3 regions of the Halobacillus sp. ABR2_026 genome follow, and region 2 is predicted to be linked to each of the others. Evidence: predicted binding sites of a transcription regulator. Region 2 holds the regulator's gene; each other region holds the start of a gene.
What was found. The regulator LexA, encoded in region 2, represses DNA repair genes until DNA is damaged. The targets are predictions, from matches to a motif close to CGAACATATGTTCG.
Positions count from the first base shown of each region.

Region 1: a site for LexA is predicted at 4,887-4,900, ahead of ACXADE_RS02580 (type IA DNA topoisomerase). Genes of this name have one in related genera too.
Region 3: a site for LexA is predicted at 3,547-3,560, ahead of ACXADE_RS12620 (DNA polymerase IV). Genes of this name have one in related genera too.

Region 1 covers NZ_JBSWTM010000001.1:470,821-478,456, forward strand. Annotated here, with positions in the region: gene ACXADE_RS02560 (alpha/beta fold hydrolase) at 226-1,056, opposite strand; gene ACXADE_RS02565 (hypothetical protein) at 1,245-2,660, opposite strand; gene ACXADE_RS02570 (iron-containing alcohol dehydrogenase) at 2,862-4,028, shown strand; gene ACXADE_RS02575 (nuclease-related domain-containing protein) at 4,211-4,594, shown strand; gene ACXADE_RS02580 (type IA DNA topoisomerase) at 4,970-7,117, shown strand; gene ACXADE_RS02585 (2OG-Fe(II) oxygenase) at 7,352-7,636, shown strand, end outside.
Region 2 covers NZ_JBSWTM010000001.1:1,882,423-1,890,058, reverse strand. Annotated here, with positions in the region: gene ACXADE_RS09765 (Na(+)/H(+) antiporter subunit B) at 1-311, opposite strand, end outside; gene ACXADE_RS09760 (cytochrome c biogenesis CcdA family protein) at 376-1,077, opposite strand; gene ACXADE_RS09755 (YneF family protein) at 1,218-1,442, opposite strand; gene tkt (transketolase) at 1,771-3,774, opposite strand; gene ACXADE_RS09745 (DUF896 domain-containing protein) at 3,951-4,184, opposite strand; gene ACXADE_RS09740 (YneB family resolvase-like protein) at 4,270-4,929, opposite strand; gene lexA (transcriptional repressor LexA) at 5,234-5,857, shown strand; gene ACXADE_RS09730 (hypothetical protein) at 5,892-6,116, opposite strand; gene glnA (type I glutamate--ammonia ligase) at 6,255-7,586, opposite strand; gene ACXADE_RS09720 (MerR family transcriptional regulator) at 7,611-7,636, opposite strand, start outside.
Region 3 covers NZ_JBSWTM010000001.1:2,416,973-2,424,608, reverse strand. Annotated here, with positions in the region: gene mce (methylmalonyl-CoA epimerase) at 1-686, shown strand, start outside; gene ACXADE_RS12630 (acyl-CoA carboxylase subunit beta) at 686-2,236, shown strand; gene ACXADE_RS12625 (M20/M25/M40 family metallo-hydrolase) at 2,307-3,431, shown strand; gene ACXADE_RS12620 (DNA polymerase IV) at 3,578-4,825, shown strand; gene ACXADE_RS12615 (YpzI family protein) at 4,885-5,013, shown strand; gene ACXADE_RS12610 (small acid-soluble spore protein P) at 5,033-5,182, shown strand; gene ACXADE_RS12605 (DUF3892 domain-containing protein) at 5,294-5,518, shown strand; gene ACXADE_RS12600 (ABC transporter ATP-binding protein) at 5,794-6,495, shown strand; gene ACXADE_RS12595 (ABC transporter permease) at 6,492-7,636, shown strand, end outside.

The sequences.
Region 1 (7,636 bases), 1.4 Mb from region 2:
CATGAAAGGGTTTCGAGACCCTGATCTAGCCCTTAACTCCCACACAAACATCTCGAAGCTGAGTCTTCAAGAAAAGGGAGCTTTAGTTGAATAAGCCAACTATATAAAAAAGAGAAACTTCCATAAAATTAGAAGTTCCTCTTTGCAGTAATATCAACACTAAACTTTAACAGAGCCAATAGAAAAAAGAGGCGCTTTCCTCGTGAAAGGAAGGCGCCTCTTTTTTCAGGAATCAGGGGTTCCTTCCAAGAACTTCTGAACCATTTGGTTAAACGTTTGACTATGCTCCCAGAACATGAGATGGCCGCCAAGCGTCTTAACAAAAGCGCGTGGGGCCAACTTTTTAAGATAAGGGGATGCTGTCTCCGACCAGTGTTCTGCAATCACATAAAGCGTAGGAATCCCATCACTGATTTGGCCAGCTTCTTTTCGATAATCCGAAAACAAACCGGAAGAGAATAAGTTGGCTGCGATATAGTATGGGGTTTTCAAGGATTGTTCAACGATCCAGGTCAACTCTTCCTCTGTTAATTCACGTTGAACCATCACTCCTTTGGCATAGGCGGCTATGAATTCCCGTTGACCTTGAGGGTGACAGAGGTAGTTCGTGTAGGCAGCGGCCATATCATCGAGCGGTCCTTCCACCCAATCATTTTCCTGATTCAAGGATAGGGATTTCGGTGGCATATCAACCAGGATGAGGGACTTGATGTCATCTGTTCCAAATTGGCGGATGTATTCCCACACAGTCAAACATCCGAAGGACCAGCCGGCGAGAATCGGGTTCTCAACGTTCAGGGCTTCGAGGACTTTCTTTAAGTCCAGCCCGTGGGTGACATAATCATTCCCGTGGACCGTCATAGTTGAACGGCCATGGCTCCTCGGGTCGATCACGATCGTGCGATATGTTTTCGAGAAGTGACGGACTTGTTCAGTAAAAACTTCGGTCGTAAACGTAAAGCCCGGGATGAACACAAGCGGGGTGCCGGTTCCAGATTCTTCAACGAAAATCTCAATGCCTGGATCCACCTCAATGTACGTTTGTTTCGTTTTCATCGATTCCCTCCTCATTGATCATGAATTCCACGTATCTTCTTCATCTTATTCAATACACCTAGGTTCATATCCTTTCTGTGGAAGGATTCGTTTGTGAGAGAGAAAAGGTGTGCCTGCATCCAGGCACACCTTCTCATATGAAGATTAACCTAGGATGACGGTAAATGGCGTGTCGGAACCTTATCGATTTATAAAAACAACAGTACAAAAAGCTGGAGGTATATTTGGACCATCACATAAAAAGCCAGGGCGTATTTATAGTTGAATAAGAGACCGTTCTTGATGATACTTAAACGATTCACAGAACTCAGGATGATCGAGGGCAGGATGAGTGGAGATACCATGATTGATATGACACTACCTGATGTGATTCCAAGGACAACGATTTCCGGCGGATAGGGAAGGTCCACTCCCTGCAGAATTCCAGAGACAAGTACGATGACTGTCAATGGTCCGAGTCCGATGAATCCAAGGATAATGACGACAAAAGGAAGCACCCATAAAAAGTTCAGGAACGGTACGGCGTCTGTGACATAGAAGAGTCCATCGATAATATATTCTCCATATCCCGACTCATTCACCGCGTGGATCAGGTAACCTGCTGAGAGCAGGATGGAAAACTGCTGGGCTTTGTTTGGAATGCTTTCCATAACATAGGCTTTGCCGTTTTCCGTAATGGCACTGCTTCTTTTGCGGATGATGAAATAGAGAATCACCCAGGCTACGATGACGATCGGGATGATGAGCAGCAGCTGGACGTCCCAAAAGGCATTGAGCAGGAAGATGGAACCGAACAGTGTCACAAAAAGGAGGACGAATTCCAGGGCATCTTTATTCCCTTTGGTTTCCTGCTTTTTCTGCTCAGCGATTTTCGCCAGCTGATCCTGAATTCCTGCCGTAAGATCAACACCATAATGGCGCTCTTGGTAATGAGAGAACAGCACGGATAATAAGATTCCGGCGAAAGATAAGAAGAAACCTTGCAGAATCGATAAGCCTAAAGACGCGCCGAGGGCATCGACAGCGAAAATGAAGCTGGGGATGCTTACCACCCACATCGTCGTTAAAGAAAACGCCCGCAGTAAAGCGGTCCCTTTGTAGTTCTCCCAGGCTTCTCCTTTTTGATCGCTCAAAAAGTCGTTGATCATTCCGTAAACCATCGGAATCGAACCGAATAGTAAAAAGTAGGAAATGATTTGTGTGATCACCATCATTCCAAAGTAAAACTTCCGACTCGTATTGAGCAGGTTTTGAGCGAAGTTGATGACGGATTCAATGTACGGTTTTTCTTCCAGTACCCAGCTGATGGTCGGGACGATCAGCAACAGGGAGATCAGTCCGCTCATAACGGTAAAGCCGGAAGCCGTCCCCTCTATAATTGAAGTCCCCGACGAGAGGTGAACCACGATAGCAATGGCGAGCAGGAGGAGCGATATGGCTGCCTGCTTCATTGGCAGGAAGAAATATCCCAGTACAAACGCCGCCAGCCCTGCCAGTGAAAGGGTCGTGGAAAGCACGTTTCCACCTATGAAGTAAACAATAAAGTGCATAATGACATATAAACTTATGAACAGGGTGTATCCTCTTTTTGCAAGTTGTACCATAAAGGATGCTCCATTCTTGATTGATAGTGCTGACCTACATATCTTACCATAAGACCTATTCTGGAGCTCATCTCCTGCACGAGACAGATGGGTTACGAAAGGACTGGATTTGTAGGAGGAGCCCATCAGGGAGTTTTGATGATGTTCATAGCGGATATATTCCCGAATGTAACCAAAAATCATCAGAAGGAGATCATTGTTATGAACCGTTTTACAATTCCGCGCGACATTTATTTTAGTGAAAATGCTCTTGATATATTGAAATCTGTAGAAGGAAAAAAAGCTTTGCTTGTAATTGGTGGAGGTTCTGTTAAGGAAAATGGGAATCTCGATATCATCGAAAAAAATCTTGCAGAAGCGAATATCGAAACGAAGCTGATTGAAGGTATCACAGAAGAGCCTTCCACAAATCTTGTGAAGGAACACTTGGATACAGTGAATGAGTTTGAACCGGATTGGATCATCGGAATCGGTGGAGGTTCTCCGATGGATGCTGCCAAAGCCTTCTGGCTGTTCTATGAACATCCGAATCTCTCATTTGAAGAGGCAACCCAACCGTTTGAACTTCCTGAACTTCGTTCGAAAGCAAGATTTATCGGTATTCCAACGACAAGTGGTACGGCCTCTGAAATCTCGAACCTTTCTGTTATCACGGATTCAGAGACAGGCGTGAAATACCCGCTGGCCACCTTCGAGCTGACGCCGGACATGGCGATCATCGATCCAGTCATGGTTGAATCCATGCCGAAGAGCGTGACAGCCTATAGCGGGATGGACGCCGTCACACACAGCATCGAAGCCTATGTAGCCAAACCACGAACGACGTTCACGGATGCTCTTGCGAAAGAAGCAGCTGAACTCTTAAGAGAACACCTTCTTTCTTCGTATCAAGGAGATCAAGACAGTCGTGAAAAAGTTCACTACGCCCAAGCAATGGCAGGCATGGCATTCTCTAATGCCGTCCTTGGTAATGTGCACAGCCTGGCACATAAAAGCGGACCGACCTTCGGAGTACCGCATGGCTGCGCCAATGGAATTTACCTTCCTTACGTCATACAATTCAACCGCCATGTAGTCGAAGACCGTTTTGCTGCCCTTGCTAAAAGAATTGGTCTTGAAGGGAAGAACGATGAAGAATTAGTAGACGCGCTCATTGAGTGGGTCCGTGAGTTGAACCGCAAAATGGAAGTACCAAATACCTTGAAAGATTTTGGTGTTTCTGAAGAATTGTTCAACGAACACGTCGATACGATGGCGAAAAACGCAGTGGAAGATCCGTGTACGGGAACGAACCCACGTGAAACATCTGTGGAAGAAATGAAGAAACTATTTGTTGCGGCATACTATGGTCAAGACGTCGACTTTTAAATAGTGGAAGCCAAGAGACCCGTTCTGGGTCTCTTTTTTTCTGGACATTAAAGGGGCTGGCGTTTTTAATAAGGGAGGAAAGAGCAAACACATGATAATAAACCCCCGCGTCGTCCCACCTGATATTACCCATTCAGAAATGCTGCTGCACTGCAATCTCTCCATTAGAAGAAATTCTATCGATTAAGCGAGCCGGATGGTCAGGCGAGCAATCTCTTGATTTTTATCTTCATTATTTGAAAGGTCCTCATTCCATGCTTCAAGACCTCTGTATCCATGATGACCACCACTTTTTCCAAATGGACACGGTGATGATATTCCCGTCCTTTAAATTGATCATTGAAGCTGAAAATAGGATCGGCCAGATTTACATCCATAGACAAATGAAAGAAATGCGCCGCGGCACAGAAGAATTCCAGGACCCTATCGAGCAGGCCGAACGCCAAAAGCAGCTGCTGGCGGAATGGGTGAAACAGCACATTGGATTTCAGATTCCCATCGACTTTGACACGATTTACTATTCATCCATCCGATCTGCAAAAAGGCGTCAGATGCCCAGCGTGTGAAAGGTATTCAATGAAGAGAGCCCAAATGAAATGGGCCTGTCCCGCTTGTTCTCATACCTCGCTGGATGCTCATGAACGAGCCTTACCTGAGTATGCCGCGCTGATCGTAAAAAGTCATAAGCGCGGGACTTTCTGAACGTGAACTCCCGTCATGTGGTGTACCGACTATTAAGCGCTTATAGTAAGGGAACGAGAGGTTCAACTAAGAAAGCGGAATTTATACTGGATGAATGAATGCTATGCTCGTTAAAGATTGAGTGAGTCGCGTGAAAGACTCAGCACAGCGCGCCAACGAACAAAAGTACGGCGTCAACCTCTTGCTTTACGCTTCTGTGCATAGTACTCTTGGGGTTCAACGAAGGGAGTGGGGAGACCATGACGAAAGTGGTCATCTTAGCGGAAAAACCCTCTCAGGCAAAAGCATATGCAGAGGCTTTTAAAGTACAGGAAAAAACGAAAACGTATATAGTATTGAAACCGGATGATACGTTCCCGGCTGGGGCGACGATTACGTGGGGCGTTGGTCATCTGGTGGAATTGAAAGAACCGCATGATTACAAGCCGGAATGGAAGAAGTGGAAGCTGGATCAGCTCCCGATTGTTCCGGATCGCTTTCTGGAAAAGGTATCGAAAGGAAAGTGGGAGCAGTTTAAAGAGGTCAAGCGCTTGTTCCAGCAAGCAGACGTCCTCATCAATGCTGCTGATGTGGACAGGGAAGGATCGAATATCTTCTACAGTATCCTCCGGTTGACTGGTGTGAAGGGGAAGCCGGTCCAGCGCTTGTGGATCAATTCTCTGGAAAAAGACGAAGTGCGTAAAGGCTTTAAAAATCTACAAAACAATGAAAAAGATTTGCGTATGTTTGATGAAGCGAAAGCCCGTCAGATCAGTGATTGGATGGTAGGGATCAATGCCAGCCGCCTATTTACTCTCCATTTGCAGAAAAAAGGTTTCGGGAGTTACTTATCAATCGGGCGTGTGCAGTCGCCGACGGTTTATTTAATATACCAGCGACATAAGGAGATTGAAGACTTTGTCTCCGAGCCTTTCTATCAGATCGAGGGCCTTTTCCAATCGGAGGCGGGTTCCTATAAGGGTCTGGCTGAAATTAAAGAGAAGGATAAAGCGAAAGTACAGGCGCTGATGGATCAGCATGGACTGAAAGAAAAGGTAGATGACGAGGGGACGATCCAGCGTGTAGACAAAAAGACGAAACATCAAAAATCACCGAAGCTGCACTCCCTGTCCACGTTGCAAAGTGTCGCGAACCGTCGTTGGAAATACACGCCATCGCAGGTGTTGAAGACGATGCAGAAGCTTTATGAGAAGAAACTGGTTTCCTATCCGAGAACCGACTGTAATTACATTACAGAGAGTGAATTCTCTTATTTGGTGAACAACTTGAAGTCTTATCAGGATACACTGAATGTGTCGTTTACTCCAATCACTTTAAAACCCAGAAAACGGTATGTCGACAGTAAGAAAGTTCAGGAACACTATGCGATCATCCCGACGAAGACGGTCCCTACAGAAAAGAAGCTCAACGGGTTGAGTCGTGAAGAACATAATATTTATTCCGAAGTGATGGCCACCACGCTTGCGATGTTCCATAGCGACTACGTCTATGAAGAAACGACGATATTCACTCATGTGCACGAGCTTCCTTTCAAATCGACGGGGCGGAGAGAGGTGCATCGAGGATGGAAAGAACTTTTTCCGAAGCCTTCGAAAGCGAAGCAGGAGAAAGATGCACTGCTTCCAAATGTCGAAAAAGGGGAAGAGGTAGGCGCTCGCCTTCATATCAAAGAAAGTATGACGCAGCCCCCGAAACCGTATACGGAAGGCCAACTGATCAACATGATGAAAACGTGCGGAAAACTGATGGATGATGAAGAAGATGTAGAAATCCTCAAGGAAGTCGAAGGTCTCGGAACGGAAGCGACCCGGTCGAGCATCATCGAAACAATTAAGGCGCAAAAGTACATCGAAGTGAAAAAGAACAATGTTTATGTCACAGCTAAAGGGATTACACTGTGCGAGGCTATCGAAGGAACGCTGTTGTCCAGTCCCTCCATGACAGCTAAGTGGGAATCCTATTTGAAGAAAATCGGAAGCGGAGAAGGATCGAAACAGATGTTCATTAAGCAGACGAGCCAGTTTATTGAAAAACTAATTCAGGAAACTCCAGATTCCATCCAACAAGTTCAAATCCGAGATACCGGTGAAAAGAAGAAATGGAATACACCAATTGCCAAATGCCCGGCATGCGGAACAGGCTCCATCATGGACCGGTACAAATTCTATGCATGCTCTGAATACAAAAAGGGGTGCAAGGTGAGTTTTCCGAAAAGACTCGCCGGAAAAACGCTCACAGCCAATATGATCAAAACGTTGTGTGAGAAAAAGCGAACGAAAGTTTTGAAAGGATTCAAAGGGAAGAAAACGTTCAGCACAGCCCTGATGCTGGATGAAGAATACAAGATTAAATTCGACTTTAAAAACAAAACAGAAAAAAGCCGCTAACCCGATCATTTCGAGCATCACCGCCTCTATTCAAGGTGGTGGTGCTTCTTTATATGGGGGTCTGAAGAAATGTTTTGGACTTTTTTCTATCATATGTGAACAAATATGGAATTTTTATCAAAAATAAAGAATAAAAAGTAAAAAGGTGATATGATATCTCATATCCTATCATTCCGGACAGGATATATGTTTTATGAAAGCGTTTTATCAAAATAAGAAGAGGTTGATGAAAAGTTGACATTAACAGTGAAAGAAACTTCCATTTTCGATCATACAGGAAGCAGGATTGTTACATCAGATCGTGAAGTCGCCATTATTGCAAAAATGGAAGATCCAAAGATTGCTATATTGGGAAACGTCGTCAGTGATGCGGAATGCGAGCAGTTGATCCGTCGGTCTAAAAGTCGGATGAACCGGTCGAAAATCGGTTCCAAGCATGAAGTGAACGATATCCGGACAAGCAGCAGCACGTTTCTGCCGGACGATGATATTACGAGCCGCATTGAAAACCGATTGGCG
Region 2 (7,636 bases):
AGCTGGAAGTAAGCGAACGCTTGAGTAAGGAACGGTGCATCAAAGACCATTCCACCAATACCAGTTGCCGCTGCTACGAGCAGCCCTACAGGGATCATATAGCGGAAGTTGATCGGTAGAATTTTCTCCATCGCTTTGATGCCATATGCCATATACATGAGTATGATAGCTGCAGCAGTCATCAAACCACCAATGAATCCTCCCCCTGGAGCATTGTGTCCCGCAAAAAACAAATAAACCGAAAATCCAAGCAGGATAAAGGCTATGAGTGTTGTCGTTGTTCTTAGGATAATATCGTTGGTCTGTCTCATTCAAACGGCTCCTTTGCTTTTCTCTAGTATCATCTTAATATAAATTCATTGGAAAATCCACGCCTCAAAACCCTTGGAAATTAAAGAGGCCCGCAAGATAGGATGTAAGCATCGTCATCCAATTGAAATAAAGAGCGATCCCGACCAGTATCATAACATAGCCGCCGATCTTCACGATACGTCCACTGTGGTTTCTGAACCAGCTCAATTTACCTATAAAGAAGGACAAGGTCAGAAAAGGAATGGAAAACCCTAAAGAATAGAACAACATCATCACCATAAAAAGCTCGGGTGAATCAGCAGCCAACGAAAGCACAGATGCAAGGATCGGTCCTGTACAAGGCGTCCAGCCCAATGAAAATGTCAGCCCAATGAGAAAGGTTCCTATGTAGCCGGATGGTCTATTCTTGAAGGATATCTTCCTGTCTTTCATAAGGAAATCAAAATTGAAAACCCCGATGATGACGAATCCGAAGAAAATGATCAGAATGGAACCTAGACGGCGGATGATGGATTCATACTGTATAAAGAATTGGGCAAATAGAGAACCGGAAAACCCGAGAATCAAAAAGATGGTCGTGAAACCTAATAAAAATAATACCGTATGGATCAAGCTCGCTTTTCTCAACATTCCATTGTCCTCTTTTAACTCCTGAACACTCATCCCGGTAATGTAGGACAAAAAAGCAGGATATAATGGAAATACACATGGAGATATAAAAGATAAAAACCCTGCTCCAAAAGCAAGGAATAGATTCACATCCATTCAAACATCACACCTTACCATTTATAGTCGACTCCTATTGTACCAGAGCCTTCCGCGGAAAACGACGGATAGGTTGTGAACATCCCCTGAAAATTACATAGATAAAGCCTCCTTTCATAACGAAAGAAGGCTTTTTTTCATTATTTCATTTGATTGTTCATTGAACGCATCATCTGATTGATTTTCTTCTGTGACGGTTTCTGTCCCATCTGCATCATCAATGTGCGTAACATTTGTTCGTTAATTGGCGGGTTCTTTTTTAAATAATTCATCATGTACTTTCTCGCGATGAAGAAGCCTAGAGCTGCACCACCGACAAGAGTCAATAAGGCAATGATGATGACCCAAACGATCCCCAATGTCATGACTTCGTCTTCCTCCTTCGTGTTGTCTCCCATAACAGTATAGTAAAACGTTCCATAGAATACAATAGTCGTTTTATCAGCCTGTCCGTCCGCTTCAATACGGTTTCAACCGTTCATGTCAAGAAAATGAAACTCAACGAAAAAAACAAATTTTCCATCACCGTGGGAGTTGACTGTAACAGAGACAACAATCATTCTTATGTCTATTATATCACATAGAGCAATGGATCAGAAAAGGGTTTCCTTGTGTGGAATTCTTACCTTTAAATAAGATCATTACTCTCTCAAGTAAAGAAGCTGCCTTGTTCAAAGGCAGCTTCCCCTTCTATTATTTCATCAAGTTTTCAGCATGTTTTACGACATTTTCAACAGTGAAACCATAGTTCTCAATGACCGTGTTACCCGGGGCTGATGCTCCGAATTTGTCAATTCCGATCACAGAGCCATCTAAGCCTACATATCGTTCCCAACCGAACGATGCTCCCATTTCGACTGCCAGACGCTGGCGGACAGAAGAAGGTAGTACCTGTTCTTTATATTCTTTCGACTGTGCTTCAAAGCGGTCAAATGAAGGTACGCTTACTACACGTACATCATAACCATTCTTCTTAAGTTCTGTTTGAGCTTCTACAATCAACTGCACTTCAGAACCTGAAGCAAGTAGAATAGCATCCGGCTCCTCTTTATCAGAATCACTCAGGATGTAAGCACCTTTTTTCATGCCTTCATAAGCATGCTCAGCTGTGCCTTCCAATGTCGGCAGACCCTGACGCGTCAATACGAGCGCTGTAGGTGTCGTTTCGGACTCAAGCGCAAGTCTCCATGCTGCGTTGGTTTCGTTCCCATCTGCAGGACGAAGCACGGAAAGATTCGGCATTGCGCGTAGTGAAGCAAGTTGTTCAACTGGTTCGTGTGTCGGCCCGTCTTCACCGACAGCCACTGAATCATGTGTAAACACATAGTTTACTGGAAGATTCTGCAGCGCGGAAAGGCGGACGGCCGGACGGAGGTAATCACTGAACACGAAGAAAGTGCCCGCATATACTTCAAGACCGCCATGAAGACCCATACCGTTCAATGCAGAAGCCATTGCGAATTCACGTACACCGAACCAAATGTTGCGTCCTGCATAGTTGTTTCGGGAGAAGTCTTCTTCTCCTTTAACAGCGGTTTTATTAGATCCTGCTAGGTCGGCGCTGCCTCCGAAGAAGTTCGGAATCGCCTGTGAAAGAGCATTGATCGCATCGCCGGAAGCTGCGCGTGTTGCCGGGCCGTCTTCTCCCACTTTATATGTTGGAAGATTATCCGCCCAACCTTCTGGCAGTTCTCCACGAATCGCACGTTCAAGTTCTTCTGCAAGCTCTGGATAAGCTTCTTTATATTGAGCCATCAAGCTGTTCCAGGACTCTTCCTTATCCTGACCGTTCTGTTGTACTTTAGCTTTGAAGTCCTGATAAACTTCCTCTGGTACGTGGAAAGGCTCGTGTTCCCATTCATAGAACTGCTTGGCTGCAGTCACTTCATCTTCCCCTAGAGGAGCTCCGTGGGAAGCTGATTTACCAGATTTGTTCGGAGAACCATAGCCGATCACCGTCTTCACTTCGATCATTGTCGGCTGTTCGGTATTCGCTCTTGCCTGTTCCAGAGCTTTAGCTACTTCCTCTGTACTCGTTCCATCTTCGACACGGATGACTTGCCAGCCGTAAGCTTCGTAGCGTTTTTCCACACTCTCACTGAACGAGCGGTCAAGATCACCATCAAGAGAAATATCATTGGAATCATAAAGGACGATTAATTTGCCAAGGCCAAGGTGACCAGCAAGTGAAGCAGATTCCTGAGATACACCTTCCATAAGGTCTCCATCTCCACAAATCGTGTACGTATAGTGATCGACTACGTTATAACCTTCACGGTTGTATTTCCCTGCAAGGTGTGCTTCCGCCATGGCCATGCCTGTAGCCATCGCGATTCCTTGCCCAAGGGGACCTGTTGTCGCCTCTACTCCATCGGTGTGACCAAATTCCGGGTGCCCCGGTGTTTTAGAATCCCACTGACGGAAGGATTTCAAATCGTCCATGGTCACGTTATAACCGGATAAGTGAAGCAGACTATACAATAGCATGGATCCGTGGCCAGCAGATAAGACGAAACGGTCACGGTCAAACCAGTTCGAGTTCTTCGGATTATGATCCATGAACTGGGTCCATAATGTATATGCCATCGGTGCTGCACCCATCGGCATTCCAGGGTGGCCGGAGTTTGCTTTCTCTACTGCATCGATTGTTAATGTTCTGATCGTATTGATTGATGTTTGTTCAAGGCTGTTTGCCATGTTGAACATTCCCCTTTCTATTCAGGTATATGTACCATGTATTATCCTATAATGAAATTCGCTTTGAGACAAGCGTTGTGCGCAATCTTTGCACAACCTCCCACCTAATTTCCCCTTGATCGAGGGAAATAAACAAAAAATCCGTATTCGAAAAAACGAATACGGATCATTAACTATCAATTCTTTTTTTCATTCTTCTGCATTTGGCGAAGCTTTTCAGGGGTAACGTCATTTCCTTTAGGATCAACGACTGTTACGCCTTTCAGTTGGTTTTTAAAGGATTGACGGGCATTTTTCAAATATTCCTGGCGGAGTTTCTGCTGCTCTGCTTTTTCATTCTTCGTAAGCTCCTGCTCTTTGGATTTATTAGCCAATTCATTTATACGATTAATTTTTTCTTTAGATAACATAGATCCTTCTCCTTTGCTTGTAGTCTGGATCATATACATACGAAAAAGACAAGAAATCTAGGGACTCTTGTCTTCAATCATTATATTACCTTGATTCCTCACCTTTTTCAAGGGATAGGTACTCTTTGTATCTCCTGTGGACGGTTGCTTTCGAAACATCATATCCGAGACCACGAAGAGTAGCGGCTATATCCTTAAACGTCAGATCGTTCTTCCTTAACCTCATGACTTCCTCAATCGGGAAATCGATCCTCTCACGGCCCGGTGCCTGATCCCTGTTGGATAAATTCGCGGATGGATCATAACCACCCGCTACGGCTTTTCTCATTCCACGCCGTATCTTCATGTTATGTATTTTTCTTTGGTATTCCTCGACGATTCCTACGATCTGCAATACCATTGAGTCCGATTCTGACAACTCCAGTTCCCCGTTATTGGATAAGGATAGAACTTTAATTCCCAGCCGGTTCAATTGATGAAAAAGAGCAATCTTCGTATTCCCGCGTCCCAAGCGAGTTTCATCCTGAACCAAAAGGGCATCCGCTTGTCCAGAAGAAAAGAATTCCAACATCCGGAAGACCCCTTCCCGTTCGATTTCATAGCCACTTGCCTGTTCTTCGATACATTCAACCACTTCATAACCATGGGCCTCAGCCATACTTGTCAATTCAGACTTCTGCCGGTTCAATGAAGTTACCTGCACCTCTTTTTCAGTACTTACTCTGCAATATATGATTACCTTCACCTGGACGATCCTCTCTTCTCTCTATTTATACGGTCGTTACCATAGAATAATAGAGAATGATGAAACTAACAATAAAAAGAATAATATACGTGTAATCGAGCTTAGATAGTTTGTTGAACATAAGAAAATCCTCCTCCGATATTGTAGAACGAACGTTCCTAAGAACCTGTGTTCGCGTTTGTTACTTTTATTATATACGAACACAGGTTCTTGTCAATGGCTTTTTTTCGAACGCGTGTTTGTATTTCTGAAACATAGGTGGTACAATGTGGTTACTATAATCCTATGTACGAGGTGCTAATCTATGAGTAAACTTTCAAAACGGCAGCAGGAAATACTAGATTTCATTAAAGAACAAGTTTTATTGAAAGGTTATCCGCCATCTGTTAGAGAGATCGGACAATCCGTCGGCCTCGCATCCAGTTCAACAGTCCATGGGCACTTGTCCAGGCTGGAGAAAAAAGGGTATATCAGACGCGACCCTACAAAGCCTCGTGCCATTGAAGTGATTGAATTGGAAGAAGATCACAGCATTCCAAGGAGTGAAGCGTCCTACGCTCCAGTTATTGGTAAAGTTACAGCCGGGTCTCCGATTACCGCAGTAGAGAATATTGAAGAATATGTTCCGCTTCCAGATACGCTCGCAGGTTCGGATGACAATACGTTCGTTCTCATCGTCCAGGGAGAGAGTATGATCGAAGCTGGTATTCTTGATGGAGATATGGTTATCGTCAGACAGCAACAGACCGCACAGAATGGCGATATCGTCGTTGCTATGACAGAGGACGAAGAAGCAACCGTAAAACGTTTCTTTAAAGAGAGAAACCATGTCCGCCTCCAACCGGAAAACGCCACAATGGAGCCGATTTTATTACAAGATGTGGCCATTTTAGGGAAAGTCGTTGGTCTTTATCGGACCGTACACTAAAAAAGAGAGACGAGTCAGCACTCGTCTCTCTTTTTTATGCGCCGTATCTATTTCCTAGGTAGGACTTGGGCAGGACAGACAGGATGTTTTCTTTCATAAATGTCCTTACCTGCTTTCGCTCATAGCAGTATGCCGTTACATATAAATCCTGTATACCGACGATCCTGACTGTCCGTTGAGACACCGCCCCCTCTTTGTTCATATAGATCAGTTCAAGTTTTATCTTTTCCATTTTTGACCGATTGAATAAGGAGTCCATTCGCAACACACCCCCTAAACGAACATTTGTTCTTGTTTTTATTATATGTATTTCGCAGCCAAAAGTATACGACCAAAATTATGAAATTTCCCTGAACAAAAAAGCCTTGAAGCATGGTATGCTTCAAGGCTTTGGTACTTAATAGGTTTGCAAGTATTGTTCTCTCTCCCACGGATGAACCTGTGTACGGAACATATCCCATTCAATTTCCTTCGCTTCAATGAAGTGTTCAAATAGGTGTTCACCGAGAGCTTCTACCATGATTGAATCTTTGTGCAGCTCTTCCAGCGCGTCATAAAGCGTGGCAGGAAGGTCTTTTACTCCATGGGCTTCCCGTTCTTTCTTATCCATAACATAGATATTCCGGTCTACAGGTGCCGGAGCTTCCAATTTATTTTCAACACCATCAAGTCCTGCAGCAAGAAGAACTGCCATCGCCATATAAGGGTTGGCTGATGGGTCCACGCTGCGCACCTCGATTCGGGTGCTTAACCCACGGGAAGTGGGTACACGTACGAGAGGGCTCCGGTTTTGACCCGACCAGGCTACATAACATGGTGCCTCATAACCCGGAACGAGACGCTTGTAAGAGTTGACTGTAGGGTTTGTGACCGCTGTAAAATTGGTGGCATGTTTAATAATACCCGCTGTGAATTGATAGGCGACTTCAGAAAGCTGCTCTTTTCCTTTTTCGTCGAAGAAAGCATTACCTTTTTCGTTGAAAAGAGACATATTGGCATGCATTCCTGATCCGTTGACACCGAACAACGGTTTAGGCATAAATGTCGCATGCAAACCATGTTGACGCGCAATCGTTTTGACCACTAGTTTGAAAGTCTGGATATCATCACAGTGTTTGACAGCATCTGCATATTTAAAGTCAATCTCATGCTGCCCAGGAGCTACTTCATGGTGGGAAGCTTCAATTTCAAAGCCCATTTCCTCAAGCTCCAAAACGATATCACGTCGGCAGTTTTCCCCAAGATCGGTTGGGGCCAAGTCGAAATACCCGCCTTTATCATTCAATTCCATCGTCGGATCGCCTTTTTCATCTAATTTGAATAGGAAAAACTCAGGTTCCGTACCGATATTGAAAGCGGAAAAACCTAGTTTCTCCATTTTCTTGATGTTACGCTTCAAATTGTAGCGTGGGCATCCTTCAAATGGAGTCTGGTCTGGGTTGTAAATGTCACAGATGAAGCGTGCGACTTTCCCTTTCTCGGACGTCCAAGGGAAGACGACGAACGTATCCAAATCCGGTACCAGATACATATCGGACTCCTCTATTCGTACGAATCCTTCGATGGAGGATCCGTCAAACATCATCATGCCATCAATTGCTTTATCCAACTGGCTTAGTGGAATTTCCACATTTTTGATTGTGCCAAGCATATCCGTAAACTGCAGGCGGATGAACTTGACGTTTTCTTCATCGATTTTCTTGTAAATTTCTTCTTTAGTTAAACCCATTGAATTTCCCCTCTCGACACAAGATTAATGGAAGAACCTGGACATTTCTC
Region 3 (7,636 bases), 530 kb from region 2:
CCGTTCAAATAGCGAGGGCAGCGATACAGGAAGATGTCGATGTTGTGGGTCTTTCTTCTCTTTCCGGGGCTCATAAATCGCTGTTTCCTAAAGTGGTTCAAGCCTTGGAAGAACAAGGAGCTTCTGATATCCCTGTTATAGGTGGAGGCGTTATACCAGCGGAAGACATCCCCTTCCTGGAAGAAAAAGGGGTGAACAAAATTTTCACAAGCGGGTCGCCGACAGATGCGATTGCTGTATATATTAAACAGATGCTTCATAAAGAGAGCCTGGATGCTCCAAGTAAAATCGCCCACATTGGGATTGCAGTGGAAAACATCGATGCAGCCCTGCCTTTTTATCAGCACAACCTGAATTTGGAGCTTGAAGCGGTTGAAGCGGTTCAATCCGAACAGGTCAGGGTCGCCTTCCTAAGGATAGGAGAGACGATGTTCGAGTTGCTGGAGCCTATAAGTGAGGATTCACCGATTCGATCGTTTCTAGACAAAAAAGGAGAAGGTGTTCATCACATCGCTCTGGAGGTTGATGACTTGACTGCACGTTTGAAGCAGTATAAAGAACAGGGAGTGCGTCTGATTCATGAACAACCGAAAACTGGGGCTCATAATAGTCAGATCGCCTTTTTGCACCCGAAAGCTGCAAATGGTGTACTTTTCGAGTTGTGTCAACATGAAGAGGGGGAGTAATTTTGGATATTTTTGATAAAATCAATGAACTTTATGATAAACGCCGTCAAGTTGAACTGGGTGGCGGGGACGAGCGGATCGCTAAACAACATGATAAAGGAAAATGGACGGCACGAGAGCGTATTGAACATTTGTTGGACGAAGGGTCGTTCATTGAATTGAACCCTTTCATCGAACATCGCCATGATGCGTTCGGAATGGATGGAAAGTCAGCGCCTGGCGAAGGAGTCGTCACAGGTTTTGGCAAAATCCATGGACGGGATGTGTACTTGTTCGCTCAAGACTTCACGGTCTATGGTGGCGCATTGGGGGAGATGCATGCGAAAAAAATCGCAGCCGTCATGGACCTTGCTGCCAAAAATGGTACACCGTTCATTGGTTTGAACGATTCTGGAGGAGCTCGGATTCAGGAAGGGGTATCTTCTTTGGATGGATACGGTCAGGTTTTTTACCGGAACTCCATTTACTCAGGGGTCATTCCGCAAATCTCCGTCATTATGGGGCCGTGTGCTGGTGGTGCGGTATATTCTCCAGCCATCACGGATTTCGTAATCATGGTGGAAAAGACGTCTCAAATGTTCATTACCGGGCCGAAAGTAATTGAAACAGTTACTGGTGAGCAGATATCAGCAGAAGACCTCGGTGGCGCAGGTGTCCATAATTCTTTAAGTGGTAATGCCCACTTGAAAACATCAGATGAAGCTTCTGCTTTAGACGCTGTGCGTGACCTTGTCAGTTATCTGCCTCAAAATAATGAGGAGAAGACACCGGAAATCGATGTAGAACCGGAAGACCATTTCAGACCGGATCTTACAGACAAAATTCCTTTTGATCCTCTACGTCCTTACGATGTGCGTGTAATTATCGATGAAGTGGTCGATGAAGCATCGTTTTTTGAAATCCACAAGGACTTTGCAAAGAACATTGTCGTCGGGTTCGCCCGTCTGCACGGGAAAACAGTCGGACTCGTGTGTAACCAGCCGAAATACATGGCCGGGGGGTTAGATATCGATTCAAGTGATAAAGCGGCGCGGTTTATTCGTACATGTGACTCGTTTAATATTCCATTGATTACATTCGAAGATGTTACAGGATTTTTCCCGGGCATCAAACAAGAGCATGGAGGAATCATCCGTCACGGTGCAAAAATTTTGTATGCCTATTCAGAAGCGACTGTTCCTAAGCTGACAGTTATTACAAGAAAAGCTTATGGAGGAGCGTATGTTGCCCTGAACAGTAAGTCGATCGGAGCTGACCTTGTCTATGCCTGGCCGAATGCCGAAATTGCTGTGATGGGTCCTGAGGGGGCAGCGAATATCATTTTTGCCAAAGAAATTCGCGAAAGTACTAATCCTGAAGAAACTAGACAAAACAAAATTAATGAATATAGAGAAAGATTCGCGAACCCTTACGTAGCGGCAGGACTTGGAATGATCGATGATGTTATCGATCCAAGAGAAACGCGTGCCACTTTAATCAAATCTTTGGACATGCTTAAGAACAAGCATGAAGGCCGTCCGTATAAAAAACATGGCAACATCCCACTATAATTGACACCGTCCTTTCGTTCCGCTAACGTACTAAGAGGAACAGGTTTACATATGAAGGAGGAAACTATAGATGGCTGCCATTAATAAAGAACGCTTGCTTCAGGAATTTTTAGAGTTGGTTCAAATTGACTCAGAAACTGAAGAGGAAGCAGAAATTGCTAAAGTATTAAAACAAAAATTTGAGGACTTAGGCTTGGAAGTCCTGGAGGATGACGCGGCTTCGGTCACTGGTCATGGGGCGAACAACCTCATCTGTAATTTGGAAGGGTCGAAGAAGGGTGCAGATATGATTTATTTCACTTCGCACATGGATACGGTCGTTCCAGGGAACGGTGTAAAACCATCTGTTGAAGATGGCTATATTGTGACGGATGGAACAACGATTCTGGGGGCCGATGATAAAGCAGGGATTGCTGCTATTCTGGAAGCGATCCGTTCTCTTCAGGAACAACAGGTTGAACATGGGGATGTTCAATTCGTCATTACAGTGGGTGAGGAAAGCGGCCTTGTCGGAGCAAAAGCTTTGGATGCTTCTTTACTTAAAGCGAAATATGGATATGCTCTCGATAGTGATGGACAAGTCGGAAACATTATCATTGCAGCTCCTACCCAGGCGAAAATAAAAGCTGTGGTTAAAGGAAAAACCGCTCATGCAGGGGTTGCCCCTGAGAAAGGGATTTCTGCCATTACTCTAGCGTCCCGAGCAATTGCTAAAATGCCTCTCGGACGAATTGACGACGAAACTACGGCGAATATCGGGCGCTTTGAAGGTGGTCAAAAAACAAACATTGTATGCGATCACGTCGAAGTGTTAGCGGAAGCCCGCTCTTTGGACCCAGATAAAATGAAAGCCCAAGTGGAAAAAATGCAGCAGGCTTTTCTGGAAACAGCTGAAGAAATGGGTGGAGAAGTTGAACTGGATATAGAAGTTATGTATCCAGGGTATAAACAGCAAGCAGGGGATCAAGTAGTTGAAGTCGCCCGGGCAGCAGCGAAGCGTATCGGCCGTGAAAGTGAGTTGTTGACAAGCGGCGGGGGAAGTGATGCTAATGTCATCGCTGGTCATGGTGTACCGACAGTTAATTTAAGTGTCGGCTATGAAGAAATTCATACAACCAATGAGCGCATGCCTGTGAGTGAACTTGAAAAAGTGACTGAGTTGGTCACGTCCATCATTGAAGAAGTAGCTCAATAAAGTAAAAAAAGGCTCCCTGTGATGGCAGGGAGCCTTTTTGCATAGAACCCCTCATGAGAATTGCACAATAGCAGAGCGTTGATTATCCATTGATCATCATGTCATGGTATAATAGAGAACAAATGTTCCAATGGAGGAAGTACGTTATGGAGTCCAAATGGTATCCGAAAAAAGGTCGAGTCATATTTCATGTGGATATGAACAGTTTCTATGCTTCTGTGGAAGCGGCTTTTGATCCATCCCTAAAAGGGAAGCCGTTGGCCATTGCAGGAAATCCGGAAGAAAGACGCGGCATTATCGTCACAAGCAGCTATGAGGCAAGGAAATATGGGGTCAAGACGACAATGCCTCTAGGCGAAGCGAGACGGTTGTGTCCGGGTTTAATTGTGATGAGGCCAACGTTTGAACGATATCGGACAGCATCTAAAGAAATGTTTAAAATACTTGCAGATGTCACCTCGATGGTCCAGCCGGTATCCATTGATGAAGGATACATGGACATTTCCGAATGTGCGGAGCAGGGATCTCCTCCTGAAATCGCGGAGAATATCCAAAAGCGTATCCATGACGAACTTGACCTTTCCTGTAGTATTGGCATTGCTCCTAATAAATTCCTGGCAAAGATGGCATCTGATATGAAAAAGCCGATGGGGATCACGATCCTTCGAAAGCGTGATCTCCCCTCTAAATTATGGCCGATGCCCATTGAGGAAATGTATGGAGTAGGAGATAAAACGGCAGAAAAACTTAGGAAAATACAAATTGAAACCATCGGTCAACTAGCTGCACATCCGGTCTTGGAGTTGAAGGGTGTGTTGGGTATTAATGGAGAGCGGTTAAAAAATAGAGCGAACGGGATTGACCAAAGAGTGGTAGACCCGGAAGCGGTCCATGAATTCAAGAGTATCGGAACTTCAACGACACTGCCTCAGGACACCACTGATGATGTTGAAATTCAAAGCGTTCTCCGCAGACTTTCCCATAAAGTTGAGGCCCGGATGAAGAATAAAAAAGTGCTCGCCAGAAATGTTCAGCTTATGATACGTTATCATGATAGAAAAAACGTAACCCGCAGCCGACAGCTCCAGCAGTTTGTCCACAAGTCAGAAGACCTCTTTCAAGTAGCGGTGCAGTTATTTGATGATCATTGGAATCAACAGCCTGTCCGTTTGCTTGGTGTTACGGCGAGTGACCTTGCTGAGAAATCAGAAGTCAGTCAACAGCTGGACCTGTTTAATTTTGAAGAATATGCAAGTAAAGAAAAGCTTTATAAAACCATTGATGATTTAACAGAAAAATATGGAAAAAACCCTTTCCGTGATTTAAGTCATTCATCTGATGCGCAAGTAAATACGAGCTTTCAAAAGGATTTTCTCGACGATTACAAAAAATGATTCCCAGGGATAGCCGCCATCCTCTTTTCCATACTAAGCAAGAAGGGAGGCGTGTGAAGATGGGTAGAGACAGACAAGAGAAAAAGTTGAAGAAATCCGGTAGAGTGGAGTCCGATCGTGATCAGCGTCTGAGTTATCCTGGAGCGACTGCGATGGAAGGACCGGAAGCAGCTCGAAAACGCAGATAATGAAGGAGGCGGATGGGTAATGGGACGACGTATGGGACCCAAACAACAGGAACAACCGAACTTACCACTAGGACCCAAGCAGGCCTACGGTGAGCCGGCACAAGGCTCGCATAAAGTGAAAAACGCACAGCACACACGTCAGAAGCAAAAATCTTCTCACGATATGTAGGAGGATAAGGCAGCCCAAGGGCTGACTTTCTTTTGCTCATTTTCTAAAAATAACCTCGTCAGAATAGGATTGTAAAGAAGAGACAAAATAGATGTGAGGAGGTTGAGAATGATGCCAGAACGAATTGTCGCCGTTAGAAAAAACGGACAAGGAAGCATTGTTGAAATGCAGCTGTCGTCAGGACAAGTGGTCGATTATAAGCGGGCACATGATATGGCGCGCAGCGGTGAACTGGAACACGTGAACCTCATTCGAGGGAAAGATGGAGAAGACCATCTGCGCAGTGAACCGGATGGCATTCAATCCAATAATTTGGACAACCTTCCATCTTTTTAATAGAGAGAACCCAGGCAAAGCCTAGCGCTTGTCTGGGTTTTCTTGTTTGTAAGGTTTCAATATCTAACTTCCACAATTCCTGTCTTTTTCATGGAAGCGCCATTAATAATAAGTTCTTCCATTTCAATGACTGTCAGTGGAGGGAAAATAATAAATAATGAAATTTATACATATATATATTTCAAAAAGTTATTGACTTCTTATCTGATTGAGGTACACTAAAAATGAAATAAATGATGTTTTATATTACAAAACTTTTAATTGGAGATGATGAGATGGCAATCTTCGCAAAACAGGTTACAAAAGAATATAAAAGCGGAGAAGTGACAGTGCAGGCGCTTCGCCAGGCATCCTTGGAAGTACCCGACAAGAAAATTGTTACGATTCTTGGACCTTCAGGGTCGGGGAAATCGACGTTACTAAATGTCATCGGGGGAATTGACCGGTATGATTCAGGAACGATTAAAGTAGGGGATTCTGTTCTCGATCAATTGAAAGACCGTCAACTGACGGACTACCGGCGTAAATTCATCGGGTTCATTTTTCAACAGTACAATTTAATTCCGACCTTAACAGTTGAAGAGAACGTGGAAGTAGGGAAGGAATTGAGCAGCAACCCTCTGGGCATGAAAGATACGTTGGAGAAGGTTGGAATGTGGGACAAAAAAGATAAGTTCCCATCCCAGTTGAGTGGCGGGGAGCAGCAGCGTGTTGCCATTGCAAGGGCATTGATTAAAAATCCACAGGTGCTCCTATGCGACGAACCAACAGGAGCCCTTGATGAAGAAACGGGAAAGAACATTCTGAAACTGTTGAAATTCGTAAACGAACAATATGGAACGACCGTTCTAATTATCACCCACAATCAGGGAATCGGGGATATGGCACACGCTGTGATTCGGATGAAAAGCGGTGAAATTGTTGACTCCTATGACAATGAAAACCCTGTCGACCCAGAGAAGGTGACATGGTCATGATTCTCAGAAAATCCGTATACCGTACTTTAAAAGAGAAAAAGTTTCAGTATGCAGGGGTGGCCATACTTCTTCTTCTAGCCGTCATGCTTTACGTTTCTCTCTCCATGGCGATTACGACTTTGGAATCAAGAAATGAGACGTTTACTGAGGATTACAAGCAGGAGAGTTTTCATTTTGTCGCTGGTGGAGAAATTTCAGATGAGCAGCTTTCGTCCTGGGAAGAAGAGTATGACCTCCTTTTGGAGAAACGGAAATATGTTGATGTTGCAGTAGATGAGTCGACGTTAAGAATGTTTACGACGACGGATGCCATCAACCTTCCTTACATTGCTGATGGTGAGGAGCCTTCAGGAAATCAGGAAATCGCGATTTCCAAAGTGTATGCAGAGAAACATAACTATGAAGTCGAGGATAAGCTTAATGTAGGAGAGCAGACTTTTGACATTACCGGATTCGTCTACCTCCCTGATTACATTTATATGGTTGAACAAATGAATGATTTGTTAGCGGATGCTGAAAAGTTCGGCATCGGTGTTGTAACAGGATCCGATTTTTCTGAATTTGAAGGTCAGACAGAAATTTTGGGCTGGACGGAAAGTGGTGACGTTCCGGATGGATTCAGGGAAGCTGTCAGTGGTGAAACACCCCTTTTGAAGTTCGTTCAGTCGGAAGATAATCCACGAATCGGTTTTGTAGAGACAGAAATTGAAGGTGCGAAAAGCATGACCACGACGCTTCCGCTTTTCATCCTGGCTCTTTCAATCGCTATGGTCCTCATGCTTATGAAGCGACGGATGGATATGCAGAGAAAAGAAATTGGAACACTCATGGCCCTTGGATATAGAAAGAGTGAAATGGTCCGGCATTATCTAGGTTATGCCTGGCTCATCGGATTAGGAGGTACGATTGGAGGTTTACTCGTTGGAGCGGCTTTGTCCATTCCTTTATCCAATTTGTATGCCAACTATTTTAACCTTCCGGCTCTTTCCATGTTTGACTGGGATCCGATCGTGCTTGTCATTGGTCTGATTCTTCCATTATCGCTTCTGATTCTGCTGACTGCCTTTGTCATCAACCGGACATTACGTACAGAACCGTTGAAACTTTTACGGCCGAAAGAGATGGCGAGTGGAAAAAAATC